Acidisarcina polymorpha: one gene and its partner. The protein of the gene in region 1 interacts with the protein of each later gene in a pairwise test. Links are inferred from orthologs where the notes say so. Each region holds a gene or a part of one and is shown on either strand. Other genes may lie near its edges. The genes, in order: ftsA and ACPOL_RS17705.

Region 1 (10,792 bases):
CTCTCGACGCCGTCGAGGCAGCGATCATAGTTCTAGAGGACGATCCACTCTTCAATGCGGGTCGCGGCGCCGCTTTCAACTCTGAAGGCAAGAACGAGATGGACGCTTCCATCATGGACGGAGCGACACTCGAGGCTGGTTCTGTAGCCGGGGTTCGTTTTACGAAGAATCCAATCTCGCTCGCCCGGGCGGTTATGGAGAAGACCCCGTATGTCATGGTGGCCGGTCCTGGAGCGGATGCTTTCGCGACCAGCATCCATCTACCCCAGATGCCCGCCTCTTATTTCTTTACCGAAGCGCGCTGGCAGGAGCTGCTCCAGGTTTTGCGGGCGGGTGGAAGGCCGCTTCCTCCGCGCCCGGCCGGTGTTCCCCCGGAGCATCAAGGGCACGCCAGCTTGTCTTTGCCCTCTTCCTTTTCGCAGTTGAGGCCGTTTGCTCATAAATATGGGACGGTCGGCGTGGTTGCCCGCGACATCCACGGCGACCTGGCCGCCGGCACTTCCACCGGAGGATTGCAGGGCAAGATGCCGGGCCGAGTCGGCGACTCGCCGGTGATTGGCGCCGGCACCTACGCCGCGAATCATGCTTGTGCAGTCTCATCCACCGGAGTTGGAGAGTATTTCATCCGCCTCTCGGTTGCGAAGGAGATCTGCGTCCTGGTGGAATACAAGGGTTTGTCGATCCAAGAGGCAGCCGATCAGGTCATTCGTCACGAGGTCGCCGCGCTCAAGGGTGGAGAAGGTGGCGTCATCGTTCTTGATGCCAAGTCAGATCCGGTGTGGAGCTTCAACACTTTAGGGATGTTCCGCGCGCGGCAGGTTGAGGGCGGCGAACCGGTTGTCGAAGTAGGGAAATAGTCGAACCAAAGCGTTCTGGAGCTTTCGATCGTAGTTCTTTCATCGATACCTCGCCGTTCGAATCTGAAATTCACAGGCCGGAAGCTGGCGCGAGCCGGGCTATAGTGTTCCTTGGCGGTTCTTCACGACCTTGCTCGGGCGTGGCGAAAACTGACGGACAACTTGGTCGTGTCACCACGCGCTTCTCTCCTACTGGAAGCGTCAGGCCAGGTGCGCTTGCCGAAGACGATGCCTTGGAGGCGACCACGGGTGGCAGCGCTTTCTATCGCCCTCCCGCTAAGAAGTCATCGCCGGAGCGGCCGTTGCCTGCGGACTTTCCCTTCAGAGAAAAGAAAGCCGGCGCAAATGAGGACGAGGACGAACCGTTTCTGCGGTCACGGCGACGTGTTGCCGTTCGTCGCGGCATCATCCCTCGAGGTCGTTGGGGCCGAATCGGCATTACTGCTGGCGTCGTTGCGCTGACCGGTGGCCTTGTGTGGCTGGCGATTGTCATTCGTCACTTTGCTGCGCACGACCCTCGCTTTCGCATCGATTCTTCGGAAAATATTCAAATACTGGGAAATTCTGAGGTGACTCAAGCAGAGTTGCTCAGTGTTTTTGGCGGCGACATGGGTAGGAATGTCTTCTTTGTCCCACTTCAGGAGCGTCGCGCCGATCTCGAGCGTCTGCCCTGGGTGGAAAGGGCCACGGTCATGCGTCTGCTTCCGGACCAGTTGCGGGTCGCGGTGGTCGAGCGGACCCCGATTGCCTTTGTGCGCACCGGCAACAAGATTGGCCTGGTCGATCGCGATGGCGTGTTGCTGGCCATGGATCCGAAGACGATCGCTGCCAAACATTATTCGTTTGCAGTCGTCACCGGAATCACTGCCAGTGATCCGCAATCGACGCGGTCCGCGCGTATGAAGCTCTATCAGCGCTTCGTTGCGGAACTCGACTCGGGAGGCGATAAAATCTCGAACCAGCTGAGCGAAGTCGACCTCTCCGATCCCGAAGATGTGAGAGCGGTAGTGGCATCCGAGGGAAGCGATCTGTTGCTGCATCTCGGCGACCAGGATTTTCTGACCCGATGGCGCAATTATCAGCAGCATCTAACCGAGTGGAAGCAGGAATATCCAAAGCTGGCCTCTGTGGACCTTCGTTATGAGCGTCAGGTAGTTCTCGAGATGCAAAAGGGGGCATCGATTGCTCCCGGGCAGGACGCGGCCGGAAAGACCATGGACGACTTGAAGGCGGAGGCCAGCGCCATCTCCCCGCGAGCGGCGCGGCAGATGGCTGCGGCGAGCAAGAAGACAGGGATCAAGAAACCAGCGCCGCGCCGAAGTGCGGCAACCTTCCACGACCAGCCGGTCAGGAATTAGAAGCATGAGTCAGAGAGCAGACGATCTCATTACGGTCATCGATGTCGGGAGCGCCAAGACCCGCGTCCTGGTTGCCGAACTGCACGAAGGGGCGCTGCGGTATCGCGGTCATGCCATGATCGATTCCAGAGGGATGCGCAAGGGATTGATCGCCGAACTTGGCCCGGTAACTGAATGTATCAACCAGGCTGCCACCGAAGCTGAACGGCTTGCCGGCGGGGTGATCGAGCATTGCGTCATCGGTGTCGGCGGCCAGCATATTCGTGGAGTAAACAGTCGCGGCGGCATCAGTCTGGGGACCCGGTTGCGGGAGATCACCCGTGAAGATGTTCGAGCTGCAGTGGATCGCGCCCGATCGGTTTCTCTGCCCGCCGACCGCGAGGTGATCCATTTGCTGCCGCAGCAATTCCTGTTGGACGACCAGCCGGGCATTCATGATCCGGTGGGGATGGTCGGCACCAGGCTCGAAGTGAACCTGCACTTGTCGACCTGCTCCGGCGGGGTCCTTCAAAGCATCATCACCTGCGCTAACAAGGCTGGTCTTGAGGTAACGGAGACCATCTTCGAGGCAATCGCCGCGGCTGAGGCAATTGTCTCTGCGGACGAGCGCGAGCTTGGCGCCTGTCTTATCGATATCGGCGCCGGGTCTACTGAACTGGTCGTGTTCTTCGAAGGATCGGTGGCCCATACGGCCGCCATACCGATCGGTGGTGACCACTTCACCAACGACCTGGCTCAGGGGCTGCACGTACCCGTACCCGAGGCGGAGTGGTTGAAGCTCGAGTTCGGACATTCGGTGGTCACCGCCGTTCCGAATTCGAGCGAGCTCACCCTGAGTGACGGCCGGGTGATTCGCCAGCGGGTCATCGCCGAAATGCTCGAACCAAGGGCGCGCGAGTTGTTCTATATGCTCCGCGATAATCTCCGTCAGGGCGGGGTGCTCGAGGCGCTCGGAGCGGGTTGCATTCTGACCGGAGGAGGCGCACGGATGGCGGGACTACTGGAAGTCGCTGAAAGCCTGCTCCGCGTTCCGGCACGCATCGGCTCGCCGGTGAAAGTTTCGCGGATGCCCGAAGAGCTGGCCGAGCCAGAGTGCGCGGTCCTCGTAGGCATGCTGCTTTACTCGCATCGCACCGGAGTGCTGCGGGCGGCTGAAGACGGCGGGTTGAAGGCCAAGCTGAGGGCGATGTTCGCCGGCACCATTTGACCGTGTTCGCCACAAACAGGATCAGCAGACGGATTGAAGAGAGAGATTCGGAACAGAGGAGCCAAACAATGAGCTATCCGGAAGGAATTCGTATTCAGTACCAGGAAGAGATGCCGCGCAGCGCGAAGATCAAGGTGATCGGCGTTGGCGGCGGGGGCGGCAACGCAGTCAATCGAATGATTCAGGCCCGGGTCGAGGGCGTGGAGTTTATCGCAGCGAATACCGATGTCCAGGCGCTCCAGCTTTGTCAGGCTCCGGTGAAACTACAGCTCGGAGTGAAGCTGACCAGCGGACTCGGCGCCGGCGCGAACCCGGACGTCGGCCGCCGTGCCGCCCTCGAGGACTCGGACAAGATCATCGAGGCCCTCGAAGGCGCAGACATGGTTTTTGTGACGGCCGGCCTGGGTGGCGGCACCGGGACCGGTGCGGCACCAGTGATTGCGTCTTTAGCCAGCGAGATGGGAGCGCTTACCGTGGCCGTGGTCACCCGGCCATTTGGCTTCGAGGGTAAACGGCGGATGAAGCAGGCCGAGCGCGGCATGGAGGAATTGCTCGAAAGCGTGGACACGATGATCGTGATTCCCAATGAGAAGCTGTTGGCCGTCGCCAAAGATGCAGGGTTCTTCGAGTCATTCCGGATCGCGGATGACGTCCTGCGGCAGGGTGTGCAGGGGATCTCAGACATCATCACCATTCCCGGCATCATCAATCGCGATTTCGCCGACGTGAAGACCACCATGGCTGGAATGGGCTATGCGGTCATGGGAACAGCCATGCGAGCCGGCGCGAATCGCGCCATTGAAGCGGCGCAGGCTGCGATGGCCTCTCCTCTGCTCGAAGATGGAGCCATCGACGGAGCGCGCGGCATCCTCATCAACATCAGCGGTTCGAGCACACTCAAGCTCAGCGAGGTCAACGAAGCTTCCAGCCTGATCCAGAATGCCGCCCATGAAGATGCCAACATCATCTTCGGCGCGGTGCTCGATGAAGCCATGGGTGACGACGTCAAAATCACAGTGATCGCGACCGGTTTTCGCCAGGAGCAACCGGAACGCCGCGAGCGCATGCTAAATTCTGTGCTCAATGCCCATGTCCCGCCGATGGCGTTCGTCCGCAGTGAGACTGCGAATGACACTCCGCGATTCGCCGGAGAGGCTCGAGACGAAGCGGCCTCTTTCCGGAAGCCGGAAGAACCGCCCGTCATCGTCTACTCCACCGGTTCTTTGAGGATGGAGGAGCCGACTTCCCCGAATATCACGGCCGTGGCGGACCCCACCCACGACGTGGACTTCCTGCAGCCGATTGATTTTGCAAGTCGAGAAGGAGAGGACGTGGAGGGCGCGCCGAAAGAGCATCTGGTGATGGTTGCAAATAGGCCACAGCCGCGCATGTACAGCGGGTCCTTGGACGCTGAGGAGCATGACACGGAACGGGAAGACCTCGACGTCCCAGCGTTTTTGCGTCGGGGAGGGCTGTGACAGGTTTACACTTAGACAGGTTTACACTGAGGGAGTGATTCAGCTTTGAGGTTTCAGGTGGATGTCCCGAGGTCGCGCAACCGCGACGCTGGCTCCGGGTCTAAATTACTTCCGGTTCACGGCGGTTTTGGTTGTATCCCGATTTGGAAGGCATCTTACTATTTTGGGACTCCGGCTGGAATTTAGCAGCAAGAGAAGAAATGCCTTACCTTACCGATCATTACACTCTGAGGGTACCCGTTCTTCTAGAGACCTGAAATTTATGAAACTGAACACACTCATAAAGTCATTATTGACGTCCCTTCTAATGCCGCTGGGAGCGGCGATGTCGCCGGTTTGCGTAGCAGCGACCGTCCATCACGTCCACCATCATGCCGGACAGGCCACCGCGTTGCATGCAGTCTCTGCGCATTCTGCTCATGCATCGACGCTTCAAAGACGAGCGGTCCATGCAGCTGGCTACGCGGGTGCTCATACCGTCGTGCATTCCTCCGGAAGGGCGGGCATGCGGAGGGCGAGCCTGGCTTACCGCCGGCGCCGTTCGTTCGAGCGATTTACGGGAAGCTCGTTTGTCGACGCCGACCTGACCACCGGGGACGTCACCGCCGGGGAAGACCCGGTGGTCAGAGCGGCTGCGGTCGAAGCTCTAGGAAATATGAATGGTACGGTTGTGGCCATCGATCCGAAGAACGGCCGCATTCTCGCCATGGTGAACCAGAAGCTCGCCTTGAGCGGGGGCGCCGAACCATGCTCGACGATCAAGGTTTCTGTTGCCTTGGCAGCACTGCAGGAAGGCATTATTACCAAGGACACTCCGGTCAACCTGGGCGGCAGCTATCACATGACGCTCACCGAGGCTCTGGCCCACTCCAACAACCTTTATTTTGAGACCCTCGGCCGGACCCTCGGATTTGAGCGAGTTCGCCATTATGCAAATCAGTTTGGTCTGGGGGAGTTGGCTGGCTACAATATCCCGGGCGAGACCCTGGGCACCTATCCAGACGAGGTACTTCCAGAGGCTCAGGGCGGCGTCGGCAGAATGTGCAGCTTCGGCGAGGGCGTTTCGATGACGCCGCTGCAGTTGGGTGCTCTCGTCTCCTCCATTGCAAATGGAGGGACCCTTTACTACCTCCAGCATCCAACCACGCCCCAGGAGGTGCTTGATTATCATCCTAAGATCAAGCGCACCCTCGATATTTCGAAAGTGATTCCAGAAATCCAGGACGGTATGCACGCTGCGACTCTTTACGGTACCGCCCGCAGCCTCCGTGCAAACTTCAACGAGTTTCCGGTGATGGGCAAGACCGGCACCTGCTCGAACAATGGCACCCGGTTTGGCTGGTTTGCTTCCTACGCAGATACCCAATATGGACGCATAGTCACGGTCTTCTTCCTCGAAGGAGGACGTCCCACCTTCGGACCTCGCGCCGCGGAGTTGACCGGAGTCTTCTATCGGAATCTTTGGGACCACAGCTACTTCGTGGAGAAATCGGCACCGGATCAATCAACCGCGCCAGGCAATGCTACCGTGCTGGGCGTCTCGCAATAACAATGCAAGGGTTAGTCATTCAAGACCGGCCTCCGACTGGAGGCCGTTTGTTTTTCGGCGGAGAATAAAGAGAAGTCGGTCAAAATTGCAGGAGAGTGCGTTCGATCAGCTTCTTCCCCGGAGATGCCAAGACGCCCTCTGCTTGGCATCGACGACACTAGTAGAATGCGCTGGGTGCCAATGAAGATTCTTACCGCTAAAGAGATGCGCGAAGTCGACGTACGGACGGTCGAGCAATATGGCGTCGCTGCGACGACGCTGATGGAGAATGCCGGCGCAGCGGTTGCTCGCTTTGTGCTTCGCGAGTTTCCCGACTATGCCCGCATCACGATTCTTTGCGGACGGGGCAACAATGGTGGGGATGGCTTTGTGGCCGCCCGCGCACTCGCCGAGGCTGGACGGGTCGTCGCTGTCCTGCTTCTTGGAGAAGCGGCTGACCTCAAGGGCGATGCCAAGGTCATGTTTGAGCGCCTTCCGCAGCGGGCCCTCTTCGCGAAGGACGAAGCAGCGCTCGACGAACCTTCTGTCCGAGCGCTTTTCAGCAATACTGAACTATTTCTCGATGCCGTCGTAGGAACTGGCTTCCAGCCCCCCTTGCGTGGCGTCGTGGCTGCCCTCGCCGAACGCATCCATGGCCTCGAAGCGCCGGTGGTTGCCGTCGATCTTCCGTCCGGGTGGGACGCCGACTCGCGCGGGGCCGACTCGCCTGGGGCCTTCCGTGCCGATGCAGTTGTCACCTTCACCGCACCGAAGCCGGCCCACCTATTTGGCAACATGACGCGAGGGGGGATCGTGGTCGCCGGGATTGGTTCTCCCGAAGAAGCCATCATTTCAACGACTGGCTTGACGTGGAGCGGTGCGGCAGCCGAAGTCTCCCATAAACCCCGCGTTCCAGACAGCAACAAGGGAATGTTTGGCCACGTTCTCGTCGTAGGAGGAGCAAAAGGGACGGCGGGAGCTGCTGCAATGGCGTCGGTCTCAGCTCTTCGCGCCGGCGCTGGACTGGTGACGGCCGCGGTTCCGGAATCAATTCTCCCGACGGTGGCGCGCGCCGCACTTGAGCTCATGACTGTCCCCCTGGTTCAGGGCAAACACGGGGAGATCGCTCGCGTCAACGCAGATCCTGAACGCCTCAAATTTTTGATCGAGAAGATCACGGTTTTGGCCGTGGGTCCCGGGATCTCCCAGCATCCGGAAACGGCCGAATTTGTGATCGAACTGGTTAGACAGTCGCGATTGCCTCTGGTCCTTGACGCTGACGCCCTGAACATCGTCTCGAAGAACCCCGAGCTTCTCGACGGAAGCCAGCGCCCGGTGATCATCACGCCTCACCCGGGCGAGATGGCGAGACTCATCGGTGGGAGTGTCAAGGACGTTCAGGCGGATCGCGAGAATACTGCTCGCAACTTCGCCACGCGTCATCAGGTTACCGTTGTCCTCAAAGGCTGGCGAACTTTGATAGCGCATCCCAACGGCGCGGTCGCCGTAAACACTACCGGCAACCCGGGTATGGCGAAGGGAGGCAGCGGAGACATCCTCACCGGAATCGTTGCGGCCATGGTCGCACAATATGCCCGCGATCCGGCTGCCGAGAACGTCGCTGCGGCAGTCACGGCCGCCGTCTACCTCCACGGACTGGCTGCGGATCTGGCGGTGTTGGAACAAGACGAACATACCTTGCTGGCGACCGATACAGTTTCACATCTTTGTAACGCTTTCCGCTATCGCTCTAAGGACAAAGGCGGGTATGTTTGGTTACAGGGGTTTCCAAATGCCGAAGACAGAAGATATGACAGCGGAGACAACCAGCAACGAAGGCCAGGTGTTTGAAACGAACGGAAGCGATGAGACCATTGGCGTCGGGCGAGAGATCGCCAAGCTGCTGACCCCGCCCAAATTTCTGATCCTTCGCGGCGATCTGGGTGCTGGCAAGACCACGCTGGTCAAGGGAATTGCCGAAGGTTTGAATGCAGCTGAAGCGGAGGAAGTAACTAGCCCGACCTTCACTCTGATCCACGAGTACGAGGGCCAGTTTCCTGAGTCCGGACACGAGACGCCCGTGAAGTTGTACCACCTGGACCTGTATCGAGTGGATGCGGAAAGACAGCTTGAAGCTTTGGGACTCGATGAGCTGGCGGGTCCGGATAGCATCGTTTTGGTTGAATGGGGGGAAAAATTTCCCAGTGTGGTTAAGCGCAGCGATGGAGAAATTGTGGTGAAGTCCGCTGGCGGTGACGCCCGCCGGATTACTGTGAACCTGCGTTGAGCGCTTTTCCGCCAGGCCGAGCGGCACCGATCCTGGCTAGCTTTGATATCCCAAGCCAGCTTTAATATCCCATGTCGGCCAAGCCGAGGAGCAGTGTATCTTCGGGATCCGTTGACTACGCTCTAAACATAAGGAACAGGATCGCGCCCAGGACGACCAGAAGCAGCACTACGATCGAGATCGCCCAGGTTCTGACGGTCTTCTTGAGGGAAGTTAGCGCCTCGAGAGTTTGGGCTTGCCGTTGCGTCTCCGACTCGAAAGACTTGCTGATCCAGGTCAAGCGCTCCTGCAGATACTTAAGGTCGGCGGTCTGATTCTTCAGCTGCCCATTGAGGTCCCGCAAAGACGCGCGTATCTCCTCATACTCCTCCTCCCGATGATGGTCATCTGGGGTTGGCATAGCCGCCCCGCCGCCAGCGCTAAGCACATTGGTGCCCAGCACACTGCGCTCCAGCAGCGGCAGTACGCGCGCAAGATACGGCAGAAGAACTCGAAGTTGAAGCAAGATGCGCCACATGGAAGGACGAGGATCCTTTTTGTCTTCAAGAGACAGAGCGGTTATAGGAGTATGACTGAGTTCGGCGTGCGCTTCCTTCAGATTCGGAGACGGGCTTTGTTCGTCGGACGCCAATTCGATGAGACGGTCTATTTCGGAGACTTGCCTGGTGAATGGTGACTTTGCCATAGGGAAGGTTGTAAGGGATCCATCGCTGTTCTTAGTGAGAGCCGTTGGCCGTTGCCGCTCGCTGCCGCAGCGAGTGAAGGACTACCCGTAGCATCTCATCTTCGGGAGCTGGCTTGCCAGTCCAGATCTCGAATTGCCGAGCGCCCTGATGCACGAACATCTCGATGCCGGTGATCACGGGAATGTTCTTCGCCCTCGCTGCTTTGATGAGCGGCGTATCGATAGGGTTATAAACCAGGTCGAAGACGATTCGCGCATTGATCTCTTCCGGCTTCAGCAAGGAGTGGGTCTTCACGCCACCCATTCCGACGGGCGTTGCATTCACAATGACATCAAAATCGCTCTTGCCAAGCTGTTCGGCTTTTGCGACCTTGGCTTTCGCTTCCTTGGCGAGTTTTTGAGCATTGAGCAAGCTTCGGTTCAGGATCGAGACCTCGGCGCCTTTTTCCTTGAGTCCGAAGACTGCGGCCCGGGCAGCGCCGCCTGCACCCAACACCAACACCTTCGCGCCGCGGAGAACTAAACGCTTCTCCAGCGGTCGAACCACGGCAGCCACATCGGTGTTGAAACCGTACAATTTTCCATCCTGAGAGCGGACGACGGTGTTGCAGGCGCCGATTTTTTCCGAAATGGCGTCGGTCTTTTGCAGATGCTTCAAGATTTCCTGCTTGAACGGCATCGTCACACTCAGCCCGCTCAAAGGAACCTCGCGAACCAGAGTCAGCAAGTCGCTTAGGGCCGAGGTCTGAAGCGGCAGGTATACGGAGTTCACTCGTTCTCGCCGAAAGGCGGCATTCAGCATCGTCGGGGAGAGTGAGTGCGTCACTGGATTGCCGGCAACTCCGTAAACTTTGGTCGCGGCGTCAAGTTGATCGACCCGGTAAAGTTCGAGCAGCGTCTGTGCCGAAAGCTGTCCAGGCGCCGTTTCCTCCCCCGTTGTTGCTGAGGCAAAGGTGAACACGCTGCCGGAGCGGGGCCCAAGAATGCGGCTGATGACGCCCTGTTCGCCCATACAAATACCCACCACATTGGCCTTGTCTCGTGCACGCTCCAGAAAGCGGATCAAGGCGACGTTGTCGGCCAAGCTGCGGGCGGTTGAGACTACTTTGATGAACTCCGGCTCGAAGGCTAGCATCCGCTCGAAGACGCCGTCCAGGTCTTTAGTGGTCACGAAATCGTGGTAGGACAGGATCAGCCCGCCGCCCTGTGCCCGCAACTTATCCATCGCTGCGGGGCGGATCTCCTCGGCGGTCTGCAATTCCACGTCAACCAGTTGACAGCCTGAGGCGATCGCCTTTTGAAGGACGTCCAGCTCGGCATGACTGGTGCCGACGAATCTGCCGCCAACTGCTTCGCGACGGCAGGTCGCGATGGCAGTCACTTCGGGGTGCT
Region 2 (10,776 bases), 2.8 Mb from region 1 along the record:
ATATGGACGTCAACTCGCTTACCATGCAGCAACGGACTGCGGCCATGGCGAACTACTTGCTTCATGCGCCCGGTGGACCAGCTACTTTCGCGCAGGCAAAGGGATTGGCGCAAGGCAATATGTACCGGCAGCTGCTGCGGCAGAGTTCAATGTTGTCTTACCTCGACGTCATCACCGTCCTGGCCTTAGGCAGCGTTTGTATGGTGCCGCTGGTTTTTCTGATGAAGAAGCGCAAGCCCAGCAAGGGCCAGATAGCGGTGCATTGATCTGCGTTCATGACGAAGTAGTAAATTTCGTGGAGCAGCGTCGCCCGACGCGGCACGTGATTTCAAATGCTGCTAGCCTTTGAGAGAAATCCCCAGAAACAGGAGAGTCGCATGGCGAACGAACCAGAAGATGATTTTGAAGATGAACCTGAAGAGGACGAAGAAGACCTCGACGATAACGAGCTTTCGAGTGAAGAAGCGGAAGAGCGATATTTGGCGATTCTGCAGTCGGCAACCGAAATAACCGCAGCCGCGGTTTCGAATGCCGGGCCGCAAGCGCTCGAGAATCCCGACCAGGTCGCGACTCTCTTCACAAAGGTCTTTGATGCGATCGTGAATTTGTAACGGTTTCGGATCCTTGCCCAGGAAGAGCGGCGGTGCCTGACCGAATCGCCTACCACGGCGGCCGGGCATCTCTCGGGCGTACCCGATCCCGATTCAATGAAGCAGTCTTCGGAGGAAGCCGTGGCATATGCCTCCGGCTTCTTCCATCTGCGGATAGCGGAAAAATTGTGATGAAGAGCATCATTCCAGGTGTGGAGTTGATGCTGTTCTTCGAAGATCCGTGGAAATGTCATCCAGGCGTTCAAGGCAAAGCGGAGTTAGGGAAGTGGAGTGCTGCGCTCCTCGGATTTAGCCTGCGCAGCCATTTTTGCCTTCGCTGCGGTCAAGACTCGGCGATAACGATCAGAGGGAGGCTCGACCAGCGAGTCCTCCAGAGCTTTGCGGTAGCCCCCCGAGTAGATGGCGTAGAGCACCACCAGCGAGCAGCCGACTCCCAGGGCGAAGCCGAAGAAGAATCCATAGAACGTGCTGGCAAAAAATTCCAAGTCCGACCTGCCTCGTCTTGTTTCGACCTGATCTTGTCAATGGTTGGCCCCGCCAGACCATACAGATGCGGGGTGGTAGTAAGGGAAGTATGCTTTCATTCTAGCCCTTGGTTCAGTCGGCCTTGTACCTCCCGAGGAACTGCGGAGTGTGCTCCTGCGTATGTTGATAGAGCAGGCTGGGCCACCGAGTGAATGCCTGGCGGAGAGACCTTAGTGATGGAACAACTTGCTACACCAGGATGGAGCGACCAACAGCGGGCAACTTTCTATTACCAGATGGCAGCCGTTCAGAAGGACGAGGTGCTTGGCGTTTTGCTGGCGGTCTTCCTTGGTAGCTTCGGATTGCACCACTTTTATCTGAAACAGAATGGCCTCGGCATCCTCTACCTGATCTTTTTCTGGACAGGTATTCCTGGGCTCATTGGATTACTCGAGGCATTCTTCATGCCTTCCCGTGTTCGTCGGTACAACGCCGACCAGGCGGCCCTGATTGTTGCCTCTCTGGGAGCCGCGAGCCCGACTTTCCATGCCGCGTCGCCCGCCGGCGCGGCTGCCGTCTGCGCTGCCTGCGGCACACCAGCCGTTCCCGGAGCAAAGTTCTGCGCCAAGTGCGGTTCGGCGGTCTTTCCCGCGTAGCCGGAGTTTCTGGCGATCCTCTTCACCTTCGCGATCGAGCCCGCGTACTCCGGGATAGTTCCCAAGCATGCATAGGGCTCAGCCGCTCGAATGAGAGGCTCAGTGGAAAGCTCTACGATTCCCTCACGAAAAGCCAGGCCATCCGAAAGGTAGGACCCATCCTCAGGTGTGATCGCAGCCTGCGCTTACATATTGGTGTGGCCGTGGCGCATTTCCTCATTGAACGCGGGCCGGGTGGCGAGCAAGGCGGCGTCAAGTTTGGCCTTAAACTCCTCGGCATGATCGAGCAGCCTGGCTGTCGGCGCCGCGTAGTCTGCGGTGAGCTTCACGTAGCCTTCGCGCTCGAGAGCGGTCACCATGCTTTTCAGCTCATCGGCGGTGGTGTTGAGGTATTGCGCGTCGCGGGGGTCGGCGACCCAAACTGGATCGCTGCCGCCAAGGACACCGGAAAGCCAGTAAATCTTCGACTTCAGGAACTCGGTTCGGATAGCGCTGTCTGTATCGGTGAAGAAAAACTTCTTCTGCCAGCGGCTGTAGTAACGCGTGGTGACCGGAACCGGCTGCCGATTACCGCTTTTGACGAGTTCCAACTGACCGTAGTCAAGGGTTTTGCGCACCGCGTTGTAGATGAAAGTCTCGGCATAGGGTTGTTCTGGAGCGGGTACGATCTCGGCGAAGGTGACCGTCATGCTGGCCGAAATCTTGGCGTGCAAGGGGGCAACAACGCCGGGCCCCGATTGTCCATCTTCGAGACGCACGACTCCATGGACGACGTAATTGTCCGAGCCAGAGGTCGAACGGTGGAAGGGCCATGCGAACTCGCCCAGGCTGATCGGCAGCCCGGCCACGGTGACATAGGCGTCAGGCCGCGGATTGCGGAGGCGGCTCGCAGACTCCTGAAGATGCAGCGTCATGGCCGGCAATAATTCCTCGCCATTCGAGCCCTTTTGATGGAAGTCGAAGCGATCGGAAAGCTCGAGCAGAAGCGAGTGCCGAGGGCTGGCGTCGGCGGTTAACGCGAGCTGAAAGCGCGCTGTGGGCTGGCCGTGGAAATCGCTGCCCGCTTCTACGGAAAGAACTTGCAGACCTGCCTGGCGGGCAGCCGCGCCTAGATCTTCGCTGAGGGATGTTTCGATGTTTGTGGTCATATTTGGAGAGTCCGCTTCTTCTTTGGAGAAATCGTAAGTGGCTTCTTCATTTTAAGCGCAGACCTTTGCTTGATCGACCTTTGCTTGATCGACCTTGGCTTGATCAGGAGAACGCTGGAACAAAGACCTCTCCGGGGTTTGGGCGGGCTTCGAATCTTGCCCGGCTTGAATCCTGGACCGGATTGCATCTTGCATGCACGGAAGCTTGGTCCATGGGGCATCGAGGAAGTGATGACCCGGCCGGTCTTAAAGAAGGGGCCTAGAACCACCTAATATCCAGGCCCTTTCCTGTTGCCGGGATGGAGGAGTCGTCAAAGGAGTTAGGCTTCCACCCAAACCCCTGCAGGGAGACGGCTTCTCACAATCCTCGCCGAGTTTTCAGGCGGGTTCTCTGATCGCAACTAATCAACGATTGAGGTGCGGCTCCATTAGCTCAATAAAATCCAGAAAGGAACCGTCGCTGCATAACCAGTGCAGCACGTTAGAAATTGAAATCATTTTTGGCAGAAAAGATGATCAATTTGGATCATGAAGTCAATTTACTCGTTGGTTCGAGTCTAGGCCCTGAAGGGCGCGGTGGACATTCCGATGCTCAAAATGACGCCGATTCTGATGTCGATTCGGGAAAGATGGAACGATGCACTCATTTGGCGTGTCAAGCGCGCACGCCGCCCGGAGGATTATGGAAACCGTGAAGAGCAGGCTGGAGCCTTCTCGAAGGAACGCAGCCCACTTTCGGGTGGGCTTTCCTTAGAGGTGATGCTGGAGAGGCGGAAATGACGTTGGAGGACCTCGAGGTTTTTTATGATGCGGCGAATGGAAGCAAGTGGAAGGCGGGACCGTGTGTGTGCTATGAAACCTCTAATGTAGGGTCAGCTTAAAGAGGGACATGCAGGTAAACCTGAGCAATTTCGCTCACCTTTGAGATATAGGTTGAACGGGATTGTTCCGAAATGAAACTGCTCACTGCAGAGTGCAAAGGCCGCGACGGCAAAAAGGCGGATAACCTGACTTGACGCCGCGGCCATAGCGTTGAGCCAACCGCAACGGCGCACGTCGCGCCTATTACGATTGACTGGCAAAAACAGGCAACTTCCGGCCCAAGAGATAGCCGCCTGCCGATCCCGGTCCAACATTAGCAGGATGATTTCTGCCGGCCGGTGTGATTACCAGGGCAGTTCTTCACCCATATGAATGAACCGGCCATTTGGTCCGTCGGCTCCGAGGAGCGCCAGCTCTACACTGGTTTTCGCGCCATCCGGAATTTCCATCGGCGCCGCATCAGTCCCCATCTCGGTTTTCACCCAACCGGGGTGAGCTGAGTTCACCTTGATCGGCGTCCCCTTTAATTCATGCGCCAGGTGGATCGTAAAGGCATTGAGCGCCGACTTTGAGGCATCGTAGGCGAAGTTCTTGAATTCGGCTATCGGGCTATTAGGGTCGGCGTGAAGGGTGAGCGATCCGAGGATGCTGGACAGGTTGACAATCCTTCCGGCCGGACTCTTCTTGAGCAGCGGCAGAAATTCCTTGGTAACCGAGAAGACGCCGAACACGTTGGTTTGAAAGACCGAAACGAGCTGCTCTTCGGGCGTCTCGATGGTTTGGGTAACTAGTCCCTCAGTTCCCGAGATTCCGGCGTTGTTGATCAGGATGTCGAGCTTGCCGAAGGTGTCGGTGACATATTTTGCTGCTGCGGCGCGGTCCTCAGCGCTGGTGACATCCAATTTCACGGGACGAGCGTCCACTCCTGCTTGTTTGAGGCTGGCTGCAGTCTGTTCCGCGTCGCTAAGTTTACGTGCGCCGACTACGACGATAATGCCATTGTCTCCGAGTTGCTTCGCGGTCTCGAAGCCGATGCCGCGATTTGCCCCGGTGATGAGGGCGACTTTCTTATCCTGTGCCATGAGTAGCTTTCTCCTGTACGCAGTAGATGACGAAGCGTAGAGGAAGGGAGCAAGGTTTCGGGGGATCTGCCCCTTTGCGGGGCACTCCGCTAAGGTCGGCCGGGTGTATTTGAAGGTTGGCCGGGGCTGTATTTCGGTTCTCCAATTGCCGCCCGGTAAGATCGACCTGACCCATCCTTGATCTCACGGCTTGATGCAGGACTCACGATTCCGGGCTGGACTGTCGGCAACCTTACGGTTCCCGTTTCGAGGGCAGATGGCGTGAACGGTGGCTTACCATGTTCCCTCCGGGGCATCAATCAGTCGCTGGCCTTACAATAGGGCTGAGTCTAAAGAAAAGTCCCTAATCCATGTCATTGAATGGTTATTCGCGTTCGTCGCGGTCGCACGGGGTGCGTTCGCTCTTCAGTCTCTTTTCGAGCGACCTGGCTATCGACCTGGGCACGGCGAACACATTGGTGTACGCCCGGGGTAAAGGCATTGTCGTCAATGAGCCCTCGATCGTCGCGATTAACAAGAATACCGGTGAGGTCGAGGCGGTCGGCAAAGAGGCCAAGGAGATGCTTGGCCGCACCCCGGGGAACATCGTCGCCATCAAGCCAATGAAAGATGGCGTCATCGCCGATTTCAAGATCACCGAAAAGATGCTGAACTACTTCATCCAGAAGGCGCACAACCGCAAGATGCTGGTGCATCCCCGCATCGTGATCGGGGTGCCTTCGGAGATCACCCAGGTGGAAAAGCGTGCCGTGGAGGACTCCGCCTACCGGGCGAAGGCGAGCGAGGTCTTTCTGGTCGAGCAGGCGATGGTGGCGGCGATTGGCGCGGGACTGCCGATTACTGAGCCAAGCGGCAACATGGTGGTCGACATTGGGGGTGGGACGACCGATATCGCGGTGATTTCCCTTTCCGGGATTGTCTACTCCAGATCGGTCAGGATGGCAGGGAACCAGATGGACGAATCCATCATGAATTACCTGAAACGGAAGTACAATTTGCTGATCGGCGAGCGTACCGCGGAACAGATCAAGATCGAGATCGGATCGGCCTATCCCCTGGACAAGCCGCTCACCATGGAGATCAAGGGCCGCAATCTGATCGAGGGTGTGCCGAAGACGATCACCATCGACGATAGCGAGATCCGGGAGTCGTTGACTGAGTGCATCTCGACCATCTTGAATGCAATCCGGGTGGCGCTCGAGCGCACCCCTCCGGAGTTGAGCGCCGACATTAGCGACCGGGGCATCGTGCTGACCGGTGGTGGCGCGCTCATTAAGAATCTGGACAAGCGCATTCGCGAAGAAACTGGATTGCCGGTCTCGATCGCCGATGATCCTCTGGCCAGCGTCGTGCTGGGTACGGGAAAGATGCTGAGCGACTTTAGTTTGCTGCGAAAAATCAAGATCGATTAGGAAATGGCAACGACTAGGAAATGGGAATAGGAGGTTAGGAACTAGGAAAGCGGATCGAAATGCCTCTTCACGCGGTGCAGCTCCGCGACTTTCTGTAAAGTGATCGAAGGTTTGAACGCGGAGAATCGATCTGTTCGGCACTGGTTCTCGATCCCTGGTTCCTGCATCATATGGAATCCATTTTCAGCCGCTATAAGAATGCCCTGGTGCTGATGCTGGCAGTCCTGGCGCAGGTAGTTCTGCTGGCCATGCAGGTCCGGCGTCCGGCGCCCGACATGCCCGACGGCCATAACGTCCGACTCTGGCGCTATTGGGTAGCGAGTGTGATCACCCCGCCCGAACGGCTGGTGCACGACATCGGTTTGGGGGTGCGCAACACCTGGTCCAATTACATTTACCTGCGCAACCTGCGACAGCAAAATGAAGCTCTTCAGGATGAGAACCAGCGGCTGCGACTGGAGCAGGCCAGCCTGGCTGAGGATGCTCGCGAAGGGCAACAACTCCGGGAGATGCTCGACTTCAAAGGCCGGTACATCGACAAGACCCTGCCTGCGCAGGTCATTGGAACTTCGGGAACCGATCAGGCGCACGTGATTTACATCGATAAAGGTTTCAACGATGGGGTGCGAACGCAGATGCCGGTGATCACTCCCGATGGCGTGGTTGGGAAGGTCAAGAACGTCTTCCCGGGCACCGCACAGGTGCTGCTGATCTCGGACCAGACGAGCGGCGCCGGCGTGATGTTGGAGGCGACGCGAATACGCGGAGTTCTCAAGGGAGATGCTTCCGGGCAGCCGCAGGTCATCAATATTTCCCCCGACGAACGGATCAAGCCTGGAGAAGCAGTACTGACCAGCGGCGGCGATCAGGTCTATCCGCCTGGATTGCCGGTGGGCGTAGTCGACCGGGTTGTGGCCGATCCCGAAACTTCGTATGTCAATGTCATTGTCAAGCCGGATGCCAACCTGGCCAAGCTGGAACAGGTGCTCGTTATCACTGAAGTCTCGTCTAAAATGCCCTTTCCTCAAGAGAAGGACCTGATGCAGAGCGAGATCGATGCGCTCGCCGAGAAGCAGCGCGCAGCGGACATTCTTTCCGAGAAGCTGCCCAGCCTGCGAGACACGACGCTGCCAATCTCGGTCGAAACCGCAGACGCCGATAACCCTGCGGCGACTGCGGGAGCCGGAGATCCTGCGCGCCCCATGCGGCCACCGCAAGCTTTACGTCCGGATCGCTACACACCCGGAGCGGCGCCTGCGGCGGAGAGCTTGACGCCAGGAGCCGCGCCCCCCGGACTGCATCGTGACATCTCGACCCAGGCGAGCACTTCCACCCCGGCAAGGACGCTCAGGACGACGGATGCTGGGGCTATTGGCGGCGCGACCAGGGCGGCTGTACCGCTGAATAGATTTCCAGCCAAAGTGGCTCCAGTGACGACCGCCAGCGCTGGAACCTCGACCGTCACCGGATCCGCGGCGATTAGCGGAGCGAACTCGGCGGCGAAAACGACGGCGAGCGCGGGCAGCAGCAGCGTCAGTGCAACTTCTCCCGCGAAATCACTGGCGCGAACGCCGGCAAGTGTCAGCTCTGGTCTTGTACTGCCCCTGCAGCCCGCCGATTCAAATGCGAGCCGAAGGCCAGCGGCGACCAGTCTCACTACAAATGCTGATGGTACCGCTGTCCGGCCAGCAAGGACCTCTGCCGCCGGCAGCGTGGCCGCCCCGCTTCCGGCGGGAACTGTCGGCAGCACTTCGAACCCAGCTTCAGGAACCGGCCGAACTACTCCAGCGGGGACTGCAAGTTCAGCTGCGGGAGCTCCGGCAGGCACGTCGTCCGGAATAAACCGTACCACTCCAAATTCGGCTTCGGGCACCCCGCCAGCTCGGAGGATTGTGATCCCTTCCGACAATGGTGCCGGCATTCTTACGCCTGCTGGAATGGGTTCGATCATCGCCCCGCGACCCAGGGTCGCAGCTTCTGCTACGAGTGTGCCGAGCGCGGGCGGCTCTCCGATCAACCCGGCCAACGCTACGCGTCCGGCTAACGCCACCAGGCCTTCGACTTCCACGAGCCCAGGAACCAGGCCGCAGACTTCGCCGCAACAAGCTCCTCCTGGAGGGCGTTAGAGTTGCCGAATTTGACGGCCACTTCCAGGCGAGAAGTTGAGGAGCAATCTTACCCGCTCTTCCTGTACCTGCTGGTGCCGCTGCTGGCGATTGGTTTGCAGTCGTTTATCACCCTTCATTTCGCTCGCTTTGCCATTCTTGATCTGCCGCTGCTGGTCACGATTTACTTTGCAATCACCACCCGGAATCCGATCGCTGCGACCCTAACCGGTACCTTGATTGGCGTCGCCCAGGATGCTTTGACTCACCGTCCCATCGGGGTAAACGGCATCGCGAAGGCCATCATCGGCTACTTGGCCGCGTCCCTCGGGGTGCGGGTTGACACGGAGAACCATGCCACCCGGCTGTTGCTGGGATTCATCTTTACCGTGATTCATAGCGCCATTTTCCTGCTGACCACCCATCGCCTCCTGGGTCTTGAGGTCGACTGGAGCTGGTTGCACGAGTTGATCCGGGGGGTGGTGAATGCGCTTGTCGCCGTGGTTCTGTTTGCCCTGCTGGATCGCGCGAAGCGGCGGGATTAACGTTGTATATAGATACAGGAATGTGGGACTGGGCGGATCCCAGGGGATTGTGCGATGCAGAACCCAGATGCTTTGAACAATAAAGACGAGAAACCGGCAATCAAGCTGACAGTCGTTCAGTACTTGATCGTGGGCATCCTTGCGGTGCTGCTTTCCGGGCTATGGCGCCTGCAGATCCTCGGCGCCAATAATTATCGTGCACTGGCAGAGCAGAACCGCATACGCAAGGTGCCGATCCTGGCGCCTCGGGGCAAACTCTTCGATCGGGAAGGACGATTGATCGTCGACAATTATCCCTCGGTGTCCTGCTTCCTCATTCGGGAGCAGGGTCATGACATCGCTCCCGACTTGCCGCTGATCGCCCGCGGTCTGCATATGACCGAGGAGCAGTTAGACGCAATCCTCAAGCATTACCGGCTGGCGCCGAAGTATCAGCCGCTTCCGCTAAAGCAAGACATTACTCCGGACGAAGTGGAATTCATCGAGGCTCACCGGGATGAATTTCCCGAGCTTGAAACCGTCGACGAGCAGCGCAGGCTTTATCCCCGGGACGGCTTTGCGGCCCATCTGATCGGCTACGTCGGGGAGGTGAGCGAAGACATGCTCAACGACCCGAAGTATGCCTACTATGAGCCGGGCGATGTCGTGGGCAAGTCAGGAATCGAACAGAGTTACGACCAGTTGTTGCGAGGCGCTGATGGCTCGCGAGATGTCGTCGTGGATAGTCACGGTCGCGAGGTAGGGAGGTTGGGGACGGAACCCGCCAAGCCCGGGACGAGCCTGAAGCTGACCATCGATCTCGACATTCAGAAAGCGGCGGAACTAGCGCTTGGCGACCGGAATGGAGCCATGATCGCCATGGATCCGCATACCGGCGAGATCCTGGCTCTGGTCAGCCGCCCAACCTTCGACCCCAACGAATTCTCCGTCCGTATTCGGCGAGACGAGTGGAACAAGCTGATCACCGACCCGAATCATCCGCTGCTCGATAAGGCAATTCAGGCCCAGCTTGCGCCGGGATCGACCTTCAAGATCATCATGGCGGCCGCCGGTTTGCAGGCTGGCGTAGCCGAGGACATGAAGGTCCATTGCCCGGGCGGCGCCAGTTTCTATGGCCACTATTTCAAATGCTGGCAAAAGGGTGGTCATGGCGAGGTGAACATCAGCAAGGCGATCTACCAGTCATGCGACGTGTTTTTCTACACGCTCGCTCAAAAGCTGGGGATCGACAAGATTGCCTACTTTGCGCAGCACTTTGGCATCGGCTCAAAGACTGGGATTGACCTGCCCGGCGAAGTTTCAGGGACGATGCCCTCGACCGAATGGAAGATGAAAAACTACCATCAGAAGTGGTATGCGGGTGAGGTGATTTCGGTAGGTATCGGGCAAGGAGCAGTGACCGCAACGCCCGTCCAGATGGCGCGCGCAATCGCCGGAATTACTTCAGGTGGAGTGCTTCGCCGGCCACACCTGGTTTTTCCCGATGAAGTTGCACCAGACTACCGGCAGGCGATGTTGGACTCCTATCCGGGCAGCGGCGATTCGGAACTGAAGATCGATCCGGAAAATTGGCAGATCATCACCGATGCCATGGCCCAGGTGATGTCTCCGGGGGGCACCGATCCGAGCGCGCATCTGGAAGGCATCGATTTCGCCGGAAAGACAGGAAGCGCCCAGGTAGCCAGCAATGCCTTTCTGGCTCGAACCGGGAAGACCCATGTCATGAAGGACAACGCCTGGTTCGTGGGAGTATCACCACGCCGGAATCCGGATATCGTCGTCTGTACGCTGATGGAGTCGGGAGAACATGGGCGTTTTGCAGGCCGACTGGCAGCCCAGGTGATCGCCGCCTTTGTTGATAAGCAGCGGCGGCTGGATAACAACCTGCAAGAGGCAAAGAAAGCGACACCGGTTGAAGTCGGAGCGATCT

Evidence for each region.
Region 2: the proteins of ftsA (region 1) and ACPOL_RS17705 interact in binary tests that used the Escherichia coli proteins (3 or more experiments, as listed by UniProt). The link is inferred for Acidisarcina polymorpha from one-to-one orthologs.

What each region holds. Positions count from the first base shown.
Region 1 is NZ_CP030840.1:1,404,898-1,415,689, reverse strand. The notes cover bases 1,368-4,320. They hold ftsA (cell division protein FtsA), read left to right. Parts: upstream 1,368-2,219; coding sequence 2,220-3,422; downstream 3,423-4,320. Other genes in these bases: ftsZ (cell division protein FtsZ), read left to right, coding at 3,491-4,320; ACPOL_RS06200 (cell division protein FtsQ/DivIB), read left to right, coding at 1,368-2,215. In the rest of the region: ACPOL_RS06205 (isoaspartyl peptidase/L-asparaginase family protein), read left to right, coding at 1-857; more of ACPOL_RS06200, read left to right, coding at 998-1,367; more of ftsZ, read left to right, coding at 4,321-4,900; ACPOL_RS06185 (penicillin-binding transpeptidase domain-containing protein), read left to right, coding at 5,163-6,449; ACPOL_RS06180 (NAD(P)H-hydrate dehydratase), read left to right, coding at 6,630-8,279; tRNA (adenosine(37)-N6)-threonylcarbamoyltransferase complex ATPase subunit type 1 TsaE, read left to right, coding at 8,239-8,715; ACPOL_RS06170 (hypothetical protein), read right to left, coding at 8,831-9,400; aroE (shikimate dehydrogenase), read right to left, coding at 9,432-10,792. UniProt on the Escherichia coli protein: Essential cell division protein that assists in the assembly of the Z ring. May serve as the principal membrane anchor for the Z ring.
Region 2 is NZ_CP030840.1:4,160,562-4,171,337, forward strand. Bases 4,229-7,165 are described here. They hold ACPOL_RS17705 (rod shape-determining protein), read left to right. Parts: upstream 4,229-5,134; coding sequence 5,135-6,196; downstream 6,197-7,165. Other genes in these bases: ACPOL_RS17700 (SDR family oxidoreductase), read right to left, coding at 4,229-4,784; mreC (rod shape-determining protein MreC), read left to right, coding at 6,367-7,165. Also shown: ACPOL_RS17670 (DHA2 family efflux MFS transporter permease subunit), read left to right, coding at 1-266; ACPOL_RS17675 (hypothetical protein), read left to right, coding at 378-611; ACPOL_RS17680 (hypothetical protein), read right to left, coding at 869-1,096; ACPOL_RS17685 (TM2 domain-containing protein), read left to right, coding at 1,313-1,732; ACPOL_RS17690 (hypothetical protein), read right to left, coding at 1,918-2,880; more of ACPOL_RS17700, read right to left, coding at 4,047-4,228; more of mreC, read left to right, coding at 7,166-8,322; rod shape-determining protein MreD, read left to right, coding at 8,325-8,846; mrdA (penicillin-binding protein 2), read left to right, coding at 8,901-10,776. UniProt on the Escherichia coli protein: Forms membrane-associated dynamic filaments that are essential for cell shape determination. Acts by regulating cell wall synthesis and cell elongation, and thus cell shape.